3 regions of the Pseudolabrys sp. genome follow, and region 1 is predicted to be linked to each of the others. Evidence: predicted binding sites of a transcription regulator. Region 1 holds the regulator's gene; each other region holds the start of a gene.

Region 1 (7,290 bases):
TTCTGACGCAGGACTGGCACACGCCGCGTCACACCTCGTTCGCCTCGCGCCATCCCGGCAAGGCGCCGTTCGAGACGACGAAACTGTCCTACGGCACGCAGGTGCTGTGGCCCGACCACTGCATTCAGGGGACGCCGGACGCGGAGCTGTCGAAAGACCTGAAGCTGCCGCAGGCGCAGCTCGTCATCCGCAAGGGCTATCACAACGACGTCGACAGCTACTCGGCCTTTCTCGAAGCCGACCGCAAGACGCCGACCGGGCTCTACAGCTATCTGAAGGAGCGCAATCTCGGCACGGTCTTCATCGCCGGCCTCGCCACCGACTTCTGCGTTGCCTGGTCGGCGATCGACGCGCGGAAAGCCGGCCTGACCGTCTATGTGATCGAAGACGCCTGCCGCGGCATCGACGTCAAAGGCTCGCTCGCCAAGGCGTGGGAAGACATGCGCAAGGCCGGCGTCAAGCGCATCCAGTCGCGGGATCTCGCGATCTGAGGATCAGTCGTCGTTGGCCGAAGCGGCCGCGGCCTTCGGCGGCGCCTTGAAGACCGCCACCATCGCAGGGCGCAGTACGCGCTCGCCGATCTTGTAGCCGTCCTGGATCACCTGCGCGACGGTGCCGGGAGCAGCGCTCGCATCCGGCACTTCGTACATGGCCTGATGCATGTTCGGATCGAACTTCTCGCCGAGCGGCGAGAACCGCTTGACGCCGTGCTTCTCCAGAACCTTGAGCAGTTCGCGCTCGGTCAGTTCGACGCCCTCGACGAGCACCTTCACGGACTCATTGCCGCGCAACTCATCTTCGAGCGCCTGCATGGCGCGCTGCATATTGTCGGCAACGCCGAGTACATCGCGGGCAAAGCCTGAAATGCCGTAAAGACGGGCATCCGACACCTCGCGCTCGGTGCGCCGGCGCAGGTTCTCCATCTCGGCGAGCGTGCGCAGCAGCTTGTCCTTCATCTCTGCGGCCTCGCGCTGGGCTTCGGCCAGCGGATCGCGAACCGCTTCGGCGCCGGGCGCGGCCGCCGCATCGGCGGGCTCGGGCGCTGCCTGATCTTTGTGATCTTGCGGGCGCGCTGTCGGGTCCGTCATTATCCTCATTCCGTCAGATTGATCGTCGTCAGACCGCCATATCAGGTCTGCGGCGGTAAAAATCAAGCGATCAGCCGGACAAGAGCCGGCTCACCACCCGCGCCGTGTAATCGACCATCGGGATGACGCGGGCGTAATTGAGCCGCGTCGGGCCGATCACGCCGATCACGCCGACGATACGGCCGGCGCCGTCGCGGTAGGGCGCGACGATGGTCGAGGACCCCGACAGCGAAAACAGCTTGTTTTCCGAGCCGATGAAGATGCGGGCGCCGTCGGCCTGCTCCGCGCGGCCCAGGAGGTCGATGACGCCGCGCTTGGTTTCCAGCGCATCGAACAGCGAACGCACCCGCTCGAGATCCTCGACCGCTCTGAGATCTTCAAGCAGATGGGCGTGGCCGCGCACGATCAGCTGGCGCTCGTCGGCGCCGCCGCCCGACCAGCTGGCAAAACCCGCCGCGACGATCTTCTGCGTCAGCGCGTCGAGTTCGGCGCGGCCCTGCTCGACCGTGCGTTCGAGTTCCGCGCGCAGCTCGGCCAGCGTCTTGCCGCGGATGCGGGCATTAAGGAAATTCGCCGCTTCGGTAAGCGAGGAGGTCGGCAAGCCCGCCGGGACGTTGAGCACGCGGTTTTCGACCGTGCCGTCCTCGGCGACCAGCACCGCGAGCGCGCGCTCCGGTTCAAGCCGCACGAACTCGACGTGCTTGAGCCGCGTCGTGGTCTTGCTGGTCAGCACGATGCCGGCGGAGCGGGTCAGGCCCGACAGCAATTGCGAGGCTTCGGTCAGCACCGTCTCGAACGATTTCGCCGCGCCGGCGGTCGCGACCTGCGCTTCGATCGACTTGCGATCCTGCTCGGTGACGTCTCCGATCTCCATCAGCGCATCGACGAAGAACCGCAGGCCGAGTTCGGTCGGCAGCCGGCCGGCCGAGGTGTGCGGCGCCCAGATCAGGCCGAGCTGTTCGAGGTCCGACATCACGTTGCGAACGGATGCCGGCGACAGTGACAGCGCCAATTTACGCGACAGATTGCGCGAGCCGACCGGCTCGCCGGTGGTCAGATAGGATTCGACGATCTGCCGGAAAATCTCGCGCGAACGCTCGTTGAGCGCGGTGAGGCTGACCTGTGTCGATCCGATCGGGATGTCGTGGGACGCCACCGTAAACTCCTACCTTTCCGCAAGAATTGACCATATGGACCGTCTTGTTCAAGACCGCCTTGCCGCGATGCTGCCGCAATGGCACATTTCTAATGAGAGAACGACAGGTTCCCGGGTATCGCATCCGCATGTTTCACCGGTTCACCAGTGCAAGCCGTATCCGCCTCGCGGCGGCGTTTGCGCTCGGCTATGCGCTTTGCGTCGCCTCGCCCGCAGCCGCGCTCGCGATCAACGGTCCTGCGAACGCCCCGGCACACTGCATGACCGAGTATCAGGGCGTCGCCGCCACCCATATCCACATGGCCGACACGTCGCATCACGCCGGCGCGGCGCACCACCCGGACGCCGCACCGGGCAAAGCCATGCCCGATACGGCGAACTCGCCGGCCAAGTGCTGCGGGCTGTTCGGCGTCACGGCGATCCCGCAGGCGCAGACCGTTATCGCGCTTCCGGCAATCATACCGGCAAAGTGCCGCGTCGCCGCGGCCGACAGCCTGTTCGGGCAAGGTCCCGGCCGCATCGACCGTCCTCCGATATCCCTCGTGTTGCTGTGAACCGCGGCGCGGGCCGGCTTCCGCCGCCCGCGCACAGGATCATTCGACACATGAGGGACAACTATGTCCGCGTTCATCCGCGCGCGCGTGGCCGCCAGCCGGCGGCACGTCAGCCTGTGGCAACTCCATATCGTCGTTTCGTTGATGCTGCTCGCGCTTGCGGGCTGCGCCGCGCCGCAAGCGTCAAGCCGCATATCCGACCCTTCCAACGCCGAAGCCGCGGCACCCGGCACAGCCTATCGCGGCGTGCTCCGCAATTATCAAAGCCGCCGTCCCGCGACGCCTGCTGACTGGCGCAGCACCAACGACGCCGTCGCCCCGAACAAGGATTCCAAGTGATGCAACCGCGTGTCCGAACGGGCGCGGTAGCGCTCATTGCTTCGCTACTGCTGAGCGGCTGCGCGGCGTTCTCTCCCGACGGCGGCATGAGCTTTGTCGCCGACACCGCAGGCCACGAGCTTCGCAAAGATGTCGCGGCTATCCGCAGTGACGAGGATGCGAGCGCCGCTCGCGAGGCAGTTACGCGGCTGCTCAAGCGCCCGCTCACCGCCGATGCCGCGGTGCAGGTCGCACTGCTCAACAATCGGGGCCTGCAGGCAGCCTATGCCGAACTCGGCATCGCCGAGGCGCGCATGGTTGCTGCAAGCTTGCCGCCAAGCCCCACACTGTCGGTGTCGCGACTCGCCGGCGGCGGCGCATCCGAAATCGAAGGCAAGCTGCTTGGCGATATTCTCGCGCTCGCAACCCTGCCGGCACGCAGCGAAACCGCCCACAAGCGGTTTCGTCAGGCGCAGCTCCGCGCCGCAGAGGAGACATTGCGGCTCGCGCAGGAGGCGCGGCGCACGTGGTATCAGGCCGTCGCGAGCCAGCAACTTGTCGGATACCTGTCGCAAGCGCAGACCGCGGCCGACACCGCCGCCACTCTTTCGGAACGGCTCGGCAAGACCGGCGCAATCAACAAGCTCGATCAGGCGCGGCAACAGACCTTTTACGCGGAGACCGCCGCGCAGCTCGCGACCGCCCGGCAGGGCGCCGCGAGCGATCGCGAACGGCTTGTCCGCGCGCTGGGTCTGTGGGGACGCGACCTCAACTTCCGGCTACCTTCGACGCTGCCGGCACTGCCGCCGCGGCCGCTGGTGCAACCCGCGATCGAGCGGGAGGCGATCAAGCGGCGCATCGATGTGCAGATCGCGAGACTGGAAACCGAGGCGCTCGCGGCCACGCTCGGCCTTACCCAAGCGACACGCTTTCTCGACGTGTTCGAACTCGCGGGCCTCGGCAAGCGCACCAAGGCCGGAGACGAGATCGAGCGCGAGCGCGGGCTGGAGGTCGAGCTGCGGATTCCGCTGTTCGACTTCGGCGAGAGCCGCGTTCGCGAGGCCGAGCAACGCTACACGCAGGCGATCAACCGTCTTGCCGAAACCGCGGTCAATGCACGCTCGCAGGCCCGCGACGCCTATCGCAGCTATCGGGCGACCTACGACATCGCCGGTCACTATCGGCGCGAGATCCTGCCGCTTCGGCAGATCATCTCCGACGAAATGCTGCTTCGCTACAACGCGATGCAGATCGACGTCTTCACGCTGCTCACCGAAGCGCGGCAACGCATTGCCGCAAACACCGCCGCAATCGAAGCGAAGCGCAATTTCTGGCTCGCCAGCACCACGCTGTCGGCAGCCGTGATCGGTGGCATGCCGGCCGGCGCCTCGTCATCGCCCGCCATGGCGATGGCTGGCGGCGGCGAAGCAGAAGGGCACTGACATGACATCCGACAATCCACGGAGAAAAACCATGATCTCTCGCCGCAGCCTGGTCGGTGGATCGGCCGTTCTCGCCGGGGCCGCCGCTATCAGCGGACGGGTGCAGGCAGCCGGCATTCCAGAGGCGCCAACCATGACGTCGCCGGCGATGCAGCCGCCGCTCCATCCCGCAAGCGGTCCGGACTATCAGCCGGTGGTGACGCTGAACGGCTGGACGCTGCCGTGGCGGATGAACGGCGACTGGAAGGAGTTTCATCTCGTCGCCGAGCCTGTGGTCCGCGAGATAGCGCCCGGCATGAAGGCGCATTTGTGGGGCTACAACGGTCAGTCGCCCGGCCCGACCATCGAGGCGGTCGAAGGCGACAAGGTGCGCATTTTCGTCACCAACAAGCTGCCGGAACACACCACGATCCATTGGCACGGCATGCTGCTGCCGAATGGAATGGACGGCGTCGGCGGCCTGACACAGCCGCACATCAAACCCGGCAAAACCTTCGTCTATGAATTCGTGCTGAAGAAAAGCGGCACGTTCATGTACCACCCGCACGCCGACGAAATGGTGCAGATGGCGATGGGCATGATGGGCTCCTTCGTCGTGCACCCGCGCGATCCGAAATTCATGCGGGCCGACCGCGACTTCGTGTTCCTGCTCAACGCCTACGACATCGACCCCGGGGCCTACATGCCGAAGGTCATGACGATGACCGACTTCAATCTGTGGACCTTCAACAGCCGGGCGTTTCCCGGCATCGACCCGCTGGTCGTGCGCAAGAGCGACCGCACGCGTATCCGCGTCGGCAACCTGACGATGACCAACCATCCGGTGCACATGCACGGCTATCACTTCGCCGTCACCTGCACCGACGGCGGATGGGTTCCGGAGGGTGCGCGCTGGCCGGAAGTCACCATCGACATTCCGGTCGGCGGCATGCGCGCGTTCGAATTCGTTGCCGACGAGCCGGGCGACTGGGCGCTGCACTGTCACAAGTCGCATCACACCATGAATGCGATGGGACACGGCGTGAAAACCTTCATCGGCGCGCAAAAGCGCGATCTCGTGCGCGCGATCCGCGGCGTCGCCTCGCCGGACTACATGCCGATGGCGACAGCGGGCATGGCCGACATGGGCGAGATGGAAATGCCGATGCCGGACAACACGCTGCCGATGATGACGGGCTTTGCGCAATTCGGCCCCGTCGAGATGGGCGGCATGTTCACGGTGGTGAAGGTCCGCGAAGGCCTCGCCGCCAATGACTACAAGGATCCGGGCTGGTTCAAGCACCCGCCCGGCACGGTCGCCTACGAGATCGCCGCCGCTCCCGGCGGCGAACCGCCGCGTCAACGCGGCGAAGCACCGAAGAAACCCGCCATCGAAGTCGATGTCGTCAAGCCGGGGGCACGCAGACCGCACTCCGGTCAGCATTAAATCAAGGAGAGAAAGCACATGCTGAAAACGACACTTGCGGTTCTGACCGTCGCAACGGCGCTCGTTGCAACCGCGGCTCCTGGCTCGAGCCATGAATCGAAATCGGGCCACCCGCAATTCTCCGCGGGCGAGCCGGGCGATCCGGCAAAGCCATCGCGCACCGTCAAGGTCATCATGCGTGAAGACGGCAAGAAGATGCTGTTCGAACCGAACAGCATCGCCGTCCGCAAGGGCGAGCAGATTCGCTTCGTCCTCGATAATGCGGGCGCCAAGGATCATGAGTTCGTTCTCGCCACCGTGACGGAGAACAAGAAACACGCCGAGATGATGAAGAAGCATCCGCACATGGAGCACGACGATCCGAACGCCAAGCAGCTCGCCGCGTCGCTGAGCGGCGAAGTTCTCTGGAAGTTCACCAAGACCGGGACCTTCGAGTTCGCCTGTCTTATCCCCGGCCACTACGAGGCTGGGATGCGCGGCTCGATCACCGTGAAGTAGCTAACCGCAATCGGAGAAAGGACGTTGAAATGAAATCTATCCGCCGCTCGCTCCTCGCCGGCATGCTGTGCCTGAGCGCCGTTGCAGGCACTACGGCATTTGCGCAGTCGAGGCTGATTCAGGGCCAGGTTACCAAGGTCGACCAAAGCGCCGGCAAGATCACGATCAAACACGGCCCGGTCAAGAAGTTCGACATGGACATGGGCATGACCATGGTGTTCCGCGCCGCCGACCCGTCGATGCTCAAGGCGGTGAAGGCGGGCGACAAGGTCAAATTCGACGCCGACAAGGTGAACGGGCAGTTCACCGTCACCAAGATCGAAAAGGCGAAATAACCCACCTTGAAAATGGCCGGACCGCACTTGTCCCTGCGGTCCGGCCCGCCTAAAAGGCGGCTTGCCCGTGCTCAACCCGCACACGGGCGGACACGAGGTTTTTCATGCGCCCCAGCCGCCGCCAGCCCGACGATCTTCGCGCGGTGTCGCTCGAGCGGGGCGTGGTCAAATACGCCGAAGGCTCCTGTTTCGTGAAATTCGGCGACACCCATGTGCTGGTGACGGCGAGCCTCGAGGAGCGCCTGCCGCCGTGGCTCAAGGGCCAAGGCCGCGGCTGGGTCACCGCCGAATACGGTATGCTGCCGCGCGCGACCTCCGAGCGAACCCGCCGCGAGGCTTCCGCCGGCAAGCAGGGCGGCCGCACGGTGGAAATCCAGCGGCTGATCGGACGCTCCTTGCGTTCGGTGATCGACCTGCCCGCGCTCGGCGAACGGCAGATCACGGTCGACTGCGACGTCATCCAGGCCGACGGC
Region 2 (7,290 bases), on a different contig from region 1:
TGACGCCGGCGCCGGCGACATCGGCAGCCGCGGCGATGCCGGTGAAACGCGCCGCGCCGGCTTGTTCGGCGACAACGACGACATCGCAGCCGACTATGACAGTGACGACGCCGACTTCGACAGCGATCTCGGCGGCGATCTTTAAATAACGACGACCTTGGTGCCGACCTTGACGCGGCCGTAGAGGTCGATGACGTCCTCGTTGCGCATGCGGATGCAACCCGACGACACCATCTGCCCGATCGTCCACGGCTCGTTCGAGCCGTGGATGCGGTAGAGCGTCGAGCCGAGATAGAGCGCGCGCGCGCCGAGCGGATTGTTCGGTCCGCCGTCCATGTGGCGCGGCAGATAAGGCTGCCGTTGCAGCATTTCCTCCGGCGGCGTCCAGTCCGGCCATTCGCGCTTGGCGGTCACGGCGTGGGTGCCGGACCAGGTGAAGCCCGGCCGGCCGACGCCGATGCCGTAGCGCCGCGCGCGGCCGTTGCCCTCGACGAGATAGAGAAAGCGGTTCGGCGTGTCGATGACGATCGTGCCGGCGTCTTCCTTGCCCTGATAGGCGACGTCCTGCGGCAGATATTTCGGATCGATCGGCACCGCCATGCGCGGCTGCGCATAGGTCGGATCCTGCGCCGCCGGCGCGGTCGCGAGATAGACCGGCTGATAGCTCTGCTGCGGCGGCACCACCGCAGGCTGCGGCCCGCGGTCGCCGAACAGGAATTCGATGAAGCCACCGCCGAGTTCGGCGCGCTGCTGATGCACCGGCGCCACCACGACCATGCGCGGCTGCGCGGCTTGCGCGTATTGACCTTGCGGCACGACATAGACCTGCGCGCCGGCCACGGAGACGGACAGACATGTCGCCGCGGCAGCGGCAGTGGCAAGGCGGATCATCGGCGGCACCTGACTTCACTCACGAAAACGCATGGTGAGTAGAAGGTGAAAAAGCCACCGATTGGTAAAATTGAAGGTATCGCGCTGCGCGGATGCAGCGCGCGCGGCCCGCTTCGTCGCAACAGCCCTAACGGCCGGTAAAGGCGCGCGCCGCATGGTAAACGCCGCGTGAACGCGCAGCGCGAAACGCCACGTTAAGCGGCGACGGATTAGATAGGCTGATCAACCGTCGGAGTTCCTTGCGTGCAGAAGCCCATTTTCCGTGTCGAACAGATGTTGTCGGAGCGGCCCTCGCGCGGCGCGGCAAATCCGCTGGCGCGACGCAGCGACGAGCCCCGCGTCACGCGGCCGACGGCACGGCACAACGCCGTCGCGCCGAGCGACCGCACGGAGCAGGAGTTCAAGCGCGACGTCGAGATGGTCAACCGCGCCATCGACTGCAGCAAGCGCGAATTGTCGGCTCTGCAGGGCGCACCGGGTGAGGAGTCGCGCATCGCGCGTGCGCGCCACGAACTCGCCTCGGCAATCGCAGGCATGGAAAAAGCGACGCAAACCATCCTCAAGGCCGCGGAGACGATCGACGAAAGCGCCCGCGCCCTGCACGCGACGCTCAAGAACGACTACAACCGCGGCCTGTCGCAGGACATCGTCGACCAGATCGTGCGCATCTACGAGGCGTGCAATTTCCAGGACCTGTCCGGCCAGCACATCAGCAAGGCAGCGGATACCTTGAAGTTCGTCGAGGGCCACCTCGCGCGCATGACCGACATCTGGGGCAACGTCAGAATAGCCGAGACGCAGGCCTTGCCCGATCATCGTCCGCTCGGCCGGGCGCTCGCCAACGGGCCGAAGCTCGACGGCGACAGTGGTCATGTCGACCAGAGCGCCATCGACAACATGTTCGGCTGCGGCTAATCCGCCGGCTTCCTGATCAGCACGAAGCATCCAAGCGCAACCACGGCAAAGCCCGCGGTGAGCGCCATCGCGGCCGCGTCGGAGGCTCGTTCGATGACGAGCGCCATCAGCAGGGGCGCGGCGGCCTGCATCAGCAGGAACGGCCCGGCGAGACGGCCGAGCAGATGGCCGTAACCGGCGGCGCCGAACAGCGCGAGCGGCACCGCGCCGCGTGAGATCGTGACGAGCCCGTTGGCGCCGCCGAACATCAGCGCGAACACCGCCGCCGTGACCGGCGACACGCCGAGCACGGCAAGCCCGGCGAAGGCGACGAGCAGCACCCCGAGCGCAAAGCGCATGATCCACAGGGGATGCACGTCCCGCACGATGGCGAATTCGATCAGCCGCGCGCCGACCTGCGCGGGACCGAACAGCGCGCCGATCCACACCACCGTCGAGGCCGCAATGCCGGCGCGGTCGAAGATCGCCAGCAAATGCGCGGCGAGCCCCGACGGCACGAAGGCGTAAGCCGTGAATCCCGCGGCGACGAGAGCGAAGGCAAGCCCCTTCGGCGGCATGACGCGCGCCGGCCTCGCCTCGCCGCTCGCCGATGGCTGCGTCTCGGTGGCGGCACGGCTGCGCGGCAGACCGAAGGCGTGGAGCGGCGCCGAGACGAAGGCGAGCACGCCGGCATAGATCAGGTAGGTCGCATGCCAGTCGAACCGCTCGAGCAGCGCATGCGTCGCCGGCCAGCTCACGGTCGAGGCAAAGCCGCCGGCGAGCGTCAGCGCCGTGATCGGCCGCCGCGCCGCCGCGCCGAAAATGCGGCCGAGCGTCGCGAAGGCGGCATCGTAAAGATTGGCGGCCATCGCCACGCCGAGCACCGCCCAGACCGCGAAATAGGCGACCGGATGCGTGACGTGGACGATCAGCACCAGACCGAGCGCGCCGACGAGAGAGCCCGCCGTCATCACGACATGGCCGCCGAGCCTGTCGATCATCCGGCCGACATAAGGCAGAACCAGACCGGCCGTCAGCAGCCCGGCGGAGAAGCCGCCCATGCCGAACGCGATCGACCAGCCGCGCTCGGACACGATCAGCGGCACGATCAGAACCGGCGTGTAGTAGATGCAGCCCCAACTGACGATCTGCGTGACGCCGAGGACCAGGACCGCCCGCCAAGGTCCGTGAAGCCAGTCGTTCGTCGTTATCGATGAGCGCATGCCGGCTCATGCCTTAGCACGCGGCCGCAATCGGCCGCGTTGCAAAGCGCGCATGAGGCTATCGCGATGGCTTTTAACTGCCGGCTTTGGCCGCCGGCTCAGGTTTTCGGCTTCGGCTTGGCAGCGGGCTTTTTCCTCGCCGGCGGGCGCTTCTGTCCCTCGGGCGCGCAGCGGACATAGACCATCGTGCCGTAGCGGCCCTGCACTTCGGGGTCCATCCACCGCAAGGTCAGGATCCGGCCGGTGAAGGACACCACCTCGCGGTCCTGGATGCCGCCGGGTTCGCCCTCGGGACCGATATAGGTCTTGCCGCCCGGCGCACCCTTCAGGCGCAGTTCTTCCGGCGTCGCCTGGTCGGCCAGATGCATCATCACGCCGCCGGTCGGGCCGAGCGAGATCACGTAAGGCTGACGGCACTGGTTGGCCGCGGCGGCTTCGGTGCGGGCGCGGTCCTCTTCCTTGTGGTAGGCGGCGAGACCCCAGCGGCCGACGATGTCCTGCGGCGGGAAGGCGGGCGGCAGGACCGGCACCGGCGCCGGCGTCGCCACTGGCGGCGGCTCGGGCGCGCTGCTGGCGCAGGCACCGAGCGCGAGCGCACCGAAGACCAGCGCGGCAGCCGTGACGATGTGTCGTCGCATGGAAAACCTCTTGATTGGACGGTGAATGTGCGGGGCGCAGCCGGGAAGCGCAAGCATTGATGCGGCACCCCTTCCCTTGACTTGCCCCGCGTCCATGCCCTATCTCCCCCGGATGCTTGGCACTCGCACAGAATGAGTGCTAAACAATTGAAAAAACATAAATATCTGTCACCCCGAACACCGCTGGCGAGGAATACATGGCCAAGACCCAGTTTCGTCCGCTGCATGACCGCGTCGTCGTGCGCCGCATCGATGCCGAGCAGAAGACCAAGGGCGGAATCATCATCCCCGATACCGCACAGGAAAAGCCCTCGCAGGGCGAAATCGTGGCGGTCGGCCCCGGCGGCCGCGACGAGGCCGGCAAGCTGATCCCGATCGACCTGAAGGCCGGCGACAAGGTGCTGTTCGGCAAGTGGTCGGGCACCGAGGTGAAGATCGACGGCGAGGATCTCCTCATCATGAAGGAATCCGACATCATGGGCGTGATCGCCTGAGCCGCGTAACCGAGTAAACGGAGTTTTCTGAAATGGCTGCCAAGGACGTGAAGTTTTCCGGCGACGCCCGCGACCGCATGCTGCGCGGCGTCGACATCCTCGCCAACGCCGTGAAGGTGACGCTCGGCCCCAAGGGCCGCAACGTCGTGCTCGACAAGACCTTCGGCGCGCCGCGCATCACCAAGGACGGTGTGACGGTGGCGAAGGACATCGAACTCGAGGACAAGTTCGAGAACATGGGCGCGCAGATGGTGCGCGAGGTCGCCTCCAAGACCAACGACATCGCCGGCGACGGCACCACCACCGCGACCGTGCTCGCGCAGGCGATCGTCAAGGAAGGCGCCAAGTCGGTGGCCGCCGGCATGAACCCGATGGACCTGAAGCGCGGCGTCGACATCGCGGTCGCCGCGGTCGTCAAGGACATCCAGAAGCGCGCCAAGCAGGTGTCGTCGACCGCGGAAGTCGCGCAGGTCGGCACCATTTCGTCGAACGGCGACGCCAACATCGGCAAGATGATCGCCCAGGCGATGCAGAAGGTCGGCAACGAAGGCGTCATCACGGTCGAGGAAGCCAAGGCGCTCGACACCGAAGTCGAGATCGTCGAGGGCATGCAGTTCGACCGCGGCTACATCTCGCCCTACTTCGTCACCAATGCCGAAAAGATGCTGGCCGAGCAGGAAGATGTCTATGTCCTGCTCTACGAGAAGAAGCTGTCGGGCCTGCAGGCGCTGCTGCCGGTGCTCGAGGCGGTGGTGCAGTCGGGCAAGCCGCTGCTGATCATCGCCGAGGACGTGGAAGGCGAAGCCATCGCCACCCTCGTCGTCAACAAGCTGCGCGGCGGCCTCAAGGTTTCGGCCGTCAAGGCACCGGGCTTCGGCGACCGCCGCAAGGCCATGCTCGAGGACATCGCGATCCTCACCGGCGGCCAGCTCATCTCCGAAGATCTCGGCATGAAGCTGGAGAACGTCACGCTGAACATGCTCGGCCGCGCCAAGAAGGTCATCAGCGAGAAAGAGAAGACCACGATCGTCAAGGGCGCCGGCAAGAAGGCCGACATCGAGGCCCGCGTGGCGCAGATCAAGCAGCAGATCGACGAGACGACCTCCGACTACGACCGCGAGAAGCTGCAGGAGCGTCTTGCCAAGCTCGCCGGCGGCGTCGCGGTGATCCGCGTCGGCGGCGCGACCGAAGTCGAGGTGAAGGAGAAGAAGGATCGCGTCGACGACGCGCTCAACGCCACCCGCGCCGCGGTCGAGGAAGGCATCGTGCCGGGCGGCGGCGTCGCGCTGCTGCGCGCCAAGAAGGCGGTCGGCCGGCTCACCAACGACAACCCGGACGTTCAGGCCGGCATCAACATCGTTCTGAAGGCGCTGGAAGCCCCGATCCGCCAGATCGCGGAAAACGCCGGCGTCGAGGGCTCGATCGTGGTCGGCAAGATCCTCGACGAGAAGTCGGAGACCTTCGGCTTCGACGCCCAGAACGAAGAGTATGTCGACATGGTCGCCAAGGGCATCATCGACCCGGCCAAGGTGGTGCGCACCGCGCTGCAGGACGCCGGCTCGGTGTCCGGCCTGCTGATCACCACCGAAGCGATGGTGGCCGAGGTGCCGAAGGACGAGGCTCCGCCGGCCATGCCGCCGGGCGGCGGCATGGGAGGGATGGGCTTCTAGAGCCCAGACCGACCGCTTCTTAAAATGCCGAAGTCGGGCAAGCCCGACTTCGGTGGAGGCATGGGCTTCTAAGCCCATCCCTCGCGAAAAGACGACGAGAAGCCGCCGCGAGGCGGCTTCTTTCGTTTCGGACGTCCATTCCGGCGAACCGAATGGGAACTGGCGCGTTTGCAACAGAATGAGCGCAAGAAACCAGTCCAAGGGCGTCGTCTATGCCGCGCTGCTCGGCAATCTGCTGGTGGCGCTGACCAAGCTCGGCGCCGCGCTGTGGACCGGAAGCTCCGCGATGCTGTCGGAGACGGTGCACTCCTTCGTCGACACCGGCAATCAGGGTGTCCTGCTCTACGGCATTCACCGCGCCGCGCTGCCGCCCGACGAGCGGCACCCGCTCGGCTACGGCCGCGAGCTTTATTTCTGGAGCTTCACCGTCGCACTGCTGATGTTCACCGTCGGCGCCGGCGCGACCTTCTATGAAGGCGTGCAGCACATCATCTCCCCGCACCCGGTCGAGAACGCGCTCGTCAACTATGCCGTGCTCGGTGCCTCGGCCGTGTTCGAAGGCTCGACGTGGATTTATGCCTGGCGCGAATTCCGCAAGTCCGCCGGCGGCGAAGGGCTGCTCGCCGCCGCCCGGCGCAGCAAGGACCCGCCCGGCTTCATCGTGCTGTTCGAGGACAGCGCGGCCATGCTCGGCCTCCTCATCGCGGCGGTGGGCCTCGCGGCGGCGCAGGCCTTCGACATGCCGATGCTCGACGGCGTCGCCTCGATCGGCATCAGCCTGTTGCTCGGCACCGTCGCGATCCTGCTGGCTTACGAAAGCAAGGAGCTGCTGATCGGCGAGCCGGCCGAGCGGGGAATCCGCCAATCGATCATGGAGATCGTCGGCGGCAACGGCGCGATCGAACGCTCGCGGCTGTTGTTCACCGTCCACCTTGCACCGCACCAGATCATCGTCGCGCTCAGTCTCGAGTTTCGCGACAGTCTCGATGCAACGGCCATCGAACAGGCGGTGCGGGATGTCGAGACCGCCATCAAGCAACGCCATCCGGAAGTGCTCGCCATTTTCGTCAAGCCGCAGGCAATCGGCAGCGCATCGACGGCCGATCTGTTGCGCCTCGGCCAGTCCCGTCCGGCCGGCTGACCCGTCGCCCTTTCAGGCGGTAAGCATCGCGAAACAACACAAACACCGCGGTCGCCGCCCACCCTTTGCGTATGACGAAAGCCGGTCCGCGCACTTTGCCGCGCCGGGATGACGCGACGTTGCAGCGCATTTGCTTGCGGCGGCATCGCAACGGGGGCAGACTTTGCACGGTTTCAACCGGGAGTTCTGTTATGCCGACGCTCGATACGACCCGCCGGAAATTCCTCGCGACCTCCGCCGCGGCCGGCGCCCTCGCCGCGTTTCCCGCTCCGTTCGTCCACGCGCAGAACAAGCTCAAGCTGCGCATCGGCATCGTGCCGCTGATCTCGTCCGGCCCGA
Region 3 (7,290 bases), on a different contig from region 1:
CCGGCTGCTTCGCCAGCGTCTCGCAGGTCGCGGGGTCGATATAGATCGTGCGCATCTCGACATGGCTGCGCATGGCGACGCTGTGCGGCCATTGCGGCGGCAGCCACAGCGCGCGGGCCGGCGGCACGATCCAGGCCGCCCGCTCGGTCTCAACCCGCATGACGCCGGAGACCGCGTAGAGCAACTGGCCGCGCCGGTGCAGGTGGAACGGGATGGCGTGGCCGGCGGCGAGCGAACTCGCCATCACCGCCACCGGACGGGGCGCGTCGTCGAGGTTGCGGCGGTAGACCGGCTGGGTGCGCGGCACGACGGCCTCCTGCGGGATGGCACAAACAAGACGAAAATCGACCTAACATCGCCAAAAGGCAAGGGGTATATCGTGGGCTGGCCACCCGATTCCGGGCCGGCCACCATTGCCCGGATTTTTCAATGACCGACGCCGCTCACCTCGCCGCCGATAACCGCCGCTCCATTGTCTTTCTCAACTGGGCGCATGCGATCGACCACTTCGTTCTGCTGATCTATCCGACGGTGGTGATCGGTCTCGAGGCAATCTACCAGCGGCCCTATAGCGAGCTGATCGCGCTGTCGACCACGGCCTTCGTCGCCTTCGGCCTGTTCTCGCTGCCTGCCGGCTGGCTCGCCGACCGCTGGAGCCGCCGCAACATGATGGCGGCGTTCTATGTCGGCTGCGGCCTGTCGATGGTGCTGACGGCGTTCGCACCGAACCTGTTCTGGCTCAGCGCCGGCATGTTCCTGCTCGGCATGTTCGCGGCGATCTATCACCCGGTCGGCATGGCGATGCTGATCGAGGCGACCGGCGCGCGGGGGCGTTCGCTCGCCTTCAACGGCGTCTGCGGCAATCTCGGCGTCTCGCTCGCCGCCGGCGTCAGCGCCGCGCTCGCGACCTATTTCGGCTGGCGCGCGGCGTTCCTGCTGCCGGCGCTGCTCTGCATCGCCACCGGCATCGTCTATGTCTGGATGACGCCGGACGACCGCCACAACATCAAGAAGCGTGTGTCGAAGCCGGCGGTGCCGCTGACGGCGAAAACCGCCGTCGCGCTGTTCGGCCTGTTCCTCGTCATTGCGATCAGCGCCGGCCTCGTCTTCAACATTCTCACCATCGCGCTGCCCAAGATCGTCGACGAGGGCATGAGCATGACGGTGTCGCTGTCGGTGGTCGGCTCGATCGCGACCGCGGTGCTGGTCTGCGGCGCGCTCGCGCAGCTTGCGGTCGGCCGTCTGGTCGAATGGATCGCGCCGCACACGATCTTCGCCATCGTGACGGCGCTGGGCTTTGCCGGCAATCTGTGGGCGACCTATGCGACCGGCGTGCCGCTGCTGATCGCGCTCGCGGTCGCCATTGCGGCGATCTACGGGCAGGTCACCGTCAACGACATGATCCTCGCGCGCTACACGGCGGATGCCTGGCGCGGCCGCGTCTATGCGGTGCGCTATTTCACGCTGTTCATCAGCGCGGGCGCGTCGGTGGCGATGATCTCGCTGCTGCATAACAGCGGCGGCTTCAGCCTGGTGCTGGGCGTCAACGCGATCATCGCGCTGCTGATGTTTTTTGCGACGCTCGGCCTCGTGTCGCTGATCGTCAGCATCGAGGCCCGGCATGCGGCAGCCGCGCAGCCGGCCGAATAGGGGTTCCGCAGCCTACATCAGCGGCGGGATCAAGTCCTCGACCTTGATCGTCATGCGCTTCTTCACCAGCGCGACGATGCGGCTGCGGTGGCAGGCGTTCGGATCGCGGCAATAGCACAGGAGTGCGATCCGCTTTTTCGACTTGATGAGAGCGATCAGCTCGTCGAGCGCTTCCTGCGGCTCCGGTTTCCTGACGTATTTGTCGTAGATCTTCCACAGCGTTTCGATGTCGCCGGCCCGGGCGGCGTGGCGGCCTTCGGCCGGCGTGCCGAGTTTCTGCAGGTGGACATAGGCGATGCCTTCGTCATCGAGCCCGGCGGCAAGCTGGGTTTTCGAAAAGCCGGGGCGGCGGGAGGCGGCGACGGCGCGCGTATCGACGAGAATGTCGACCTTGGCGTCTTTGAGTTCCTTGAAGATGGCGGCGGGCTTGGCCAGCTCGTAGCCGATGGTGAAGAGGGTCGGCGTGCCTCCGCGCTTCGCCGCGGCTTTCTTTGGTTTTGTTTTCTTGGCCGCCGGTTTTTTCGCTGTCGCCTTCTTTGCTGTCTTCGTCATCCCGATACCCGCTCGATCAGCGCCATGGCCGCGGCCGGCATGCGCACCTTGGCCTCGTGAATGAAGTAGATGAAGACGTCGCGCGGCGTCTTGTCGGCTTTCTTCTTCTCGACCTTCGGCAGATCGGCCGGCTCGCCGCCCTTGGCCCAGGTCTCGGCGCGCTTCGCCCAGGCATCGAGCGCCTTCGGCGCGTAACCGGTCTTGAGCTTTTCGTCGCCCTTCTGCAGCCGCGCATAGACGAAGTCGCCGGTGAGGTCGGCGATGGCCGGATAGGTCGCGTGCTCGGAGAATACGATCGGCATCCTGAACGAGCGGGCGAGCGCGATGAAGTCGGGCGCCATGAAGCTGTCGTGGCGGACTTCGAGGACATGGCGGAGCGTCTGATTGCCGGCTTTCTCGGGCAGCAGTTCGAGGAAGTTGCCGAAGTCGGCCGGATCGAACTTCTTGGTCGGCGCGAACTGCCAGAGCAGGGGGCCGAGCTTGTTACCCAACTCGTCGATGCCGGAGCCGATGAAGCGCTTGATCGAGTCGCCCGCGCCGGCAAGCTCGCGCCGGTTGACGGCATAGCGCGGACCCTTGAGCGCAAAGACGAAGTCGTCCGGCACCTCGCTCGCCCATTTGCGGTAGGTCGCCGGCTTCATGGTCGAGTAGAACGTGCCGTTCACCTCGATCGAGGTGAGGCGCTCGGCGGCATAGGTGAGTTCCTTCGCATGCGGCAGACCCTTGGGATAGAACACGCCGCGCCAGGGCTCGAAGGTCCAGCCGCCGATGCCGGAATAGATCGTCCCGCTCTTGTCGCTTTTTGTCTTTGCCATGCCGCCAGCTTACGGCGGCGTTCCGCCGGATGCGACCCGATTTCCAGAGTCTTCGCTTCACAAGACCGGCAAAGAAAAGGGGCCGCGTGAGCGGCCCCTTCGCATTCTTGGCAGTCGCGGTCTGGACTTAGAAGTCCATCCCGCCCATGCCGCCGCCCGGCATCGCCGGAGCGGGCGCGTTCTTCTTCGGCACTTCGGCGACCATCGCCTCGGTGGTGATGAGGAGACCCGCGACCGAAGCCGCGTTCTGGATCGCCGCACGCACAACCTTGGTCGGGTCAATGATACCCTTGGTCATCATGTTCCCGTATTCGCCGTTCTGGGCGTCGAAGCCGTAGGAGTACTGATCCTTCTCCAGCACCTTGCCGACGATGACCGAGCCGTCCTCGCCCGCGTTGGTGGCGATCTGACGGGCCGGGGCCTGGACCGCCTTGCGGACAATCTCGACGCCGGTCTTCTGGTCGTCGTTGACGGTCTTCAGGCGCTTGAGAGCCTCGACCGAACGGAGCAGGGCGACGCCGCCGCCCGGCAGGATGCCTTCCTCGACCGCGGCGCGGGTCGCGTGCATCGCGTCGTCGACGCGATCCTTGCGCTCCTTCACCTCGACTTCGGTGGCGCCGCCGACGCGGATCACCGCAACACCGCCGGCGAGCTTGGCCAGGCGCTCCTGCAGCTTCTCACGGTCGTAGTCCGAGGTGGTCTCCTCGATCTGCGCCTTGATCTGCGCGACGCGGGCTTCGATGTCGGCCTTCTTGCCGGCGCCGTTGACGATCGTGGTGTTTTCCTTGTCGATCATCACTTTCTTGGCGCGACCCAGCATGTTGACGGTCACGTTCTCGAGCTTGATGCCGAGATCTTCCGAGATCGCCTGGCCGCCGGTCAGGATCGCGATATCCTGCAGCATGGCCTTGCGGCGGTCGCCGAAGCCCGGGGCCTTCACGGCCGCGACCTTGAGGCCGCCGCGCAGCTTGTTGACGACGAGCGTGGCAAGCGCCTCGCCCTCGACGTCCTCGGCCACGATCAGCAGCGGCTTGCCGGTCTGCACCACCGCTTCGAGCAGCGGCAGCAGTTCCTGCAGGCCCGACAGCTTCTTCTCGTAGATCAGCAGATAGGCGTCATCCATTTCGACGCGCATCTTGTCGGCGTTGGTGATGAAGTAGGGCGAGATGTAGCCGCGGTCGAACTGCATGCCCTCGACGACGTCGAGTTCGGTTTCGAGCGACTTGGCTTCCTCGACAGTGATGACGCCCTCGTTGCCGACCTTCTGCATGGCCTTGGCGAGGTAGTCGCCGATTTCCTTGTCGCCGTTGGCCGAGATGGTGCCGACCTGGGCGATTTCTTCGTTCGAGGTGACCTTCTTGGAGTTCTTCTTCAGGTCCTCGACGATGGCTTCGACGGCGATGTCGATGCCGCGCTTGAGGTCCATCGGGTTCATGCCGGCGGCAACCGCCTTGGAACCTTCCTTCACGATCGCCTGCGCGAGCACGGTCGCGGTGGTGGTGCCGTCACCGGCGAAGTCCGAAGACTTCGAGGCGACTTCGCGCACCATCTGCGCGCCCATGTTCTCGAACTTGTCTTCGAGCTCGATTTCCTTGGCGACCGTCACACCGTCCTTGGTGATGCGCGGAGCGCCGAACGACTTGTCGAGCACGACATTTCGGCCCTTGGGGCCAAGAGTGACCTTCACCGCATTGGCGAGGATGTCGACGCCGCGCAGCATGCGATCGCGCGCGTCAACGGAGAATTTGACGTCTTTGGCAGCCATTGTTGAATGTCCTTTGGATGATTGGCGGCGCGCTTAGGCGGCCTTTTTCTTGCTGGCGGTCTGTTCGATCACGCCCATGATGTCGGACTCCTTCATGATCAGGAGATCCTGGCCGTCGATCTTGACCTCGGTGCCCGACCATTTGCCGAACAGCACGGTGTCGCCGACCTTGAGGTCGATCGGAATGAGCTTGCCGCTCTCGTCGCGGCCGCCCGGGCCGACGGCGATCACTTCGCCCTGCGAGGGCTTTTCCTGAGCGGTGTCGGGAATGATGATGCCACCGGCCGTCTTTTCATCGGCGGTGACGCGCTTGACGACGACGCGGTCGTGAAGCGGGCGGAACTTCATGGGTATCCTCCAGAAACTGAGAACAAGGATGCAGGTTGGTGGTGGCCCGCCGCGAAACCCATCCGCGAAGCGAGAATTCCCTGGCGGGACCCCATACGCCGGCAGGTGGGTGGCGGGTTTTCGGCTCGCAAGAGCCATCCGAAAATTTTTTAGCACTCATCTTTCGAGACTGCCAATAATTATCAAAAATGGTTAATGGCCAAGGGTTTAAGCCATTCCGAGGCCTGTTAGCAGGGCGGCATGACGGCTACTAACGCATTGATTTTAAACAATTTGTTGAACTCTTCGGCTTGAAATGACGTTTCCAGACCCCCGACACTCGGGACGGGATTCTCTGGAGGTGACGATGGTCTCAAGCGACTTCGCCAAGCAGGTGGCCGGCTACGGCCTCACCACGGCCCACATCCTTTACCGCCGGCCGGATCATCGCTGGCTGCTGCAGTCCTACGTCTGGCAGGACTACGACCTGTTCCCGGCGTTCCCGGAACTGTCGAAGTTCCTGGCCTTCTGGCAGGAGAAGCTCGAAGGGCCCCTGCATTCGGTGCAGGTCGCGCATGCGCGGCTGATCAAGCCCGCCGAACTGCGCGCGGTGAACGGCGAATTCCGCCTGCACTGACGGCGTTTCCCGCCGACATCAGCGCCGCTCATCGAAACCATCAACACTTTCGACGCCGCGCGCTGTGGCGTTGCGCTCCGCCGCGACCTACGTCTGACGGGCGCAGGCAACCGCATGCGCCGTTTCGGACACCTCGTCTTGGTTCGCCTGCTTCCCCGCATCGCGCTGCTGCTCGGCAACATCGCCGTCGGTCTGTCGATCCTCGCGCCGGCCGGCATGCTCGCCCAGCTCGCGGGCGATCTCTCGGTCGGCGTGCAGGACGCCGGGCTGCTGGTGACCTACGGCGCCGGCGTGCTGTGCATCAGCTCGCCCGTCGGCGCCTGGCTGACGTCGCGCATCGAACGCCGCACCCTCCTTGTCGTCACGCTGGCGATCGTCGCGGCGGGCGGGATCGCGACCGCGCTGGCGCCGAACTATGCGACCGTCCTTGCCGTGCGGCTGTCGATGCTCGTTGCCGCCGCGCTTTATACGCCGCAGGCCGCCGCGACCGTTGCGATGATCGTGCCGGACAAGGAGCGGCCGGGCGCGATTGCCTTCGTTTTCCTCGGATGGTCCCTGGCGCTCGCCGCCGGCCTGCCGCTCATCACCTTCATCACCGTGCATGTCGGCTGGCGCGCGGTCTACGTCTTGCTGGCGATGCTCTGCATCGTCGTTGGCTTGATGCTGCGCGCCGCGCTGCCGGCGGGTTTGCAGGGCCAGCCGCTGTCGCTGTCAAGCTTCGGCACCATCGCACGCAGTTCGACGCTGACGCTGATCCTGTTCATCACGCTGCTGTCGGCCTCCGGCCAGTTCTCGCTGACGATCTATCTCGCGCCGCTGATCGAGAAGCTGACCGGCGCCGGCCCGGCGACGGCCGCGTTGTTCTTCGCGATCTTCGGCGTCACCTCGCTGATTGGCAATATTGCGGCAACGACCGTCGTGCCGCGTTTCGGCATGCAGACGACCTTCGCGATCTTTCTCGGCCTGACCATCGCCGGCACGGCGCTGTGGGCCGTCGGCGCCGGCATTTTGGTGCTGATGGGAATCGGCGTTGCGGTGTCCGGCCTCGGCTTCCTCGCCTCGAACTCCATGCAGCAGGCCCGTCTTGCCATCGCCGCGCCGCCGCTGGCCGGCGCGTCAATCGCGCTCAATACGTCGATGTTGTATGTCGGACAGGCGGTCGGCTCGGGCGTCGGCGGCATGCTTTATGCGCGCGGACTCTATACCGGCCCCGGCTATGCCTCGGTCTGTTTCATGCTTGTCGCCGTCGCCGTGCTGGTGCTGACCTGGCAGCGCCGGCCGGCGCAGTCCTGATGCAGCGCGTTGGCGCTCGGCGTTAAAAGTGCCAAGCTTGCTGAAATCAACGTTGGGACGATCATGGCCCGGATCCGCATGACCATCGGCGGCGTCACGCTCGACGCCGAATTGCTCGATACTCCGACCGCGAAAGCCATTGCCGCCGCGCTGCCGTTGAAGGCCTCGGCGATGACGTGGGGCGAAGAGGTCTATTTCGACGTTCCGGTGAGGGTCGCCCGCGAAAAGGACGCCCGCGCCGTGGTGACGTC

The links. Region 1 encodes HrcA, which represses chaperone genes, less so after heat shock. Its sites were predicted from a motif close to GTTAGCACTCNCNNNNNGNGAGTGCTAAC; they were not measured.
Region 2: a site for HrcA is predicted at 3,762-3,790, ahead of AB7F10_RS01575 (co-chaperone GroES). Genes of this name have one in related genera too.
Region 3: a site for HrcA is predicted at 5,279-5,307, ahead of AB7F10_RS03610 (co-chaperone GroES). Genes of this name have one in related genera too.

Annotation. Positions count from the first base shown of each region.
Region 1 is NZ_JBFWPH010000003.1:528,192-535,481, reverse strand. It holds gene pncA (bifunctional nicotinamidase/pyrazinamidase) at 1-491, shown strand, start outside; gene grpE (nucleotide exchange factor GrpE) at 495-1,088, opposite strand; gene hrcA (heat-inducible transcriptional repressor HrcA) at 1,159-2,244, opposite strand; gene AB7F10_RS12050 (hypothetical protein) at 2,373-2,798, shown strand; gene AB7F10_RS12045 (hypothetical protein) at 2,862-3,137, shown strand; gene AB7F10_RS12040 (TolC family protein) at 3,137-4,558, shown strand; gene AB7F10_RS12035 (multicopper oxidase family protein) at 4,590-5,984, shown strand; gene AB7F10_RS12030 (cupredoxin domain-containing protein) at 6,003-6,482, shown strand; gene AB7F10_RS12025 (copper-binding protein) at 6,512-6,817, shown strand; gene rph (ribonuclease PH) at 6,922-7,290, shown strand, end outside.
Region 2 is NZ_JBFWPH010000001.1:318,129-325,418, reverse strand. It holds gene AB7F10_RS01600 (DUF2076 domain-containing protein) at 1-145, shown strand, start outside; gene AB7F10_RS01595 (L,D-transpeptidase family protein) at 142-891, opposite strand; gene AB7F10_RS01590 (protein phosphatase CheZ) at 1,135-1,806, shown strand; gene AB7F10_RS01585 (MFS transporter) at 1,803-3,008, opposite strand; gene AB7F10_RS01580 (hypothetical protein) at 3,107-3,646, opposite strand; gene AB7F10_RS01575 (co-chaperone GroES) at 3,844-4,140, shown strand; gene groL (chaperonin GroEL) at 4,173-5,810, shown strand; gene AB7F10_RS01565 (cation diffusion facilitator family transporter) at 5,989-6,951, shown strand; gene AB7F10_RS01560 (ABC transporter substrate-binding protein) at 7,143-7,290, shown strand, end outside.
Region 3 is NZ_JBFWPH010000001.1:738,341-745,630, forward strand. It holds gene AB7F10_RS03585 (AraC family transcriptional regulator) at 1-307, opposite strand, end outside; gene AB7F10_RS03590 (MFS transporter) at 430-1,650, shown strand; gene AB7F10_RS03595 (DUF488 family protein) at 1,663-2,202, opposite strand; gene AB7F10_RS03600 (DUF72 domain-containing protein) at 2,199-3,017, opposite strand; gene groL (chaperonin GroEL) at 3,145-4,782, opposite strand; gene AB7F10_RS03610 (co-chaperone GroES) at 4,816-5,130, opposite strand; gene AB7F10_RS03615 (usg protein) at 5,477-5,746, shown strand; gene AB7F10_RS03620 (MFS transporter) at 5,861-7,039, shown strand; gene AB7F10_RS03625 (cyclophilin-like fold protein) at 7,103-7,290, shown strand, end outside.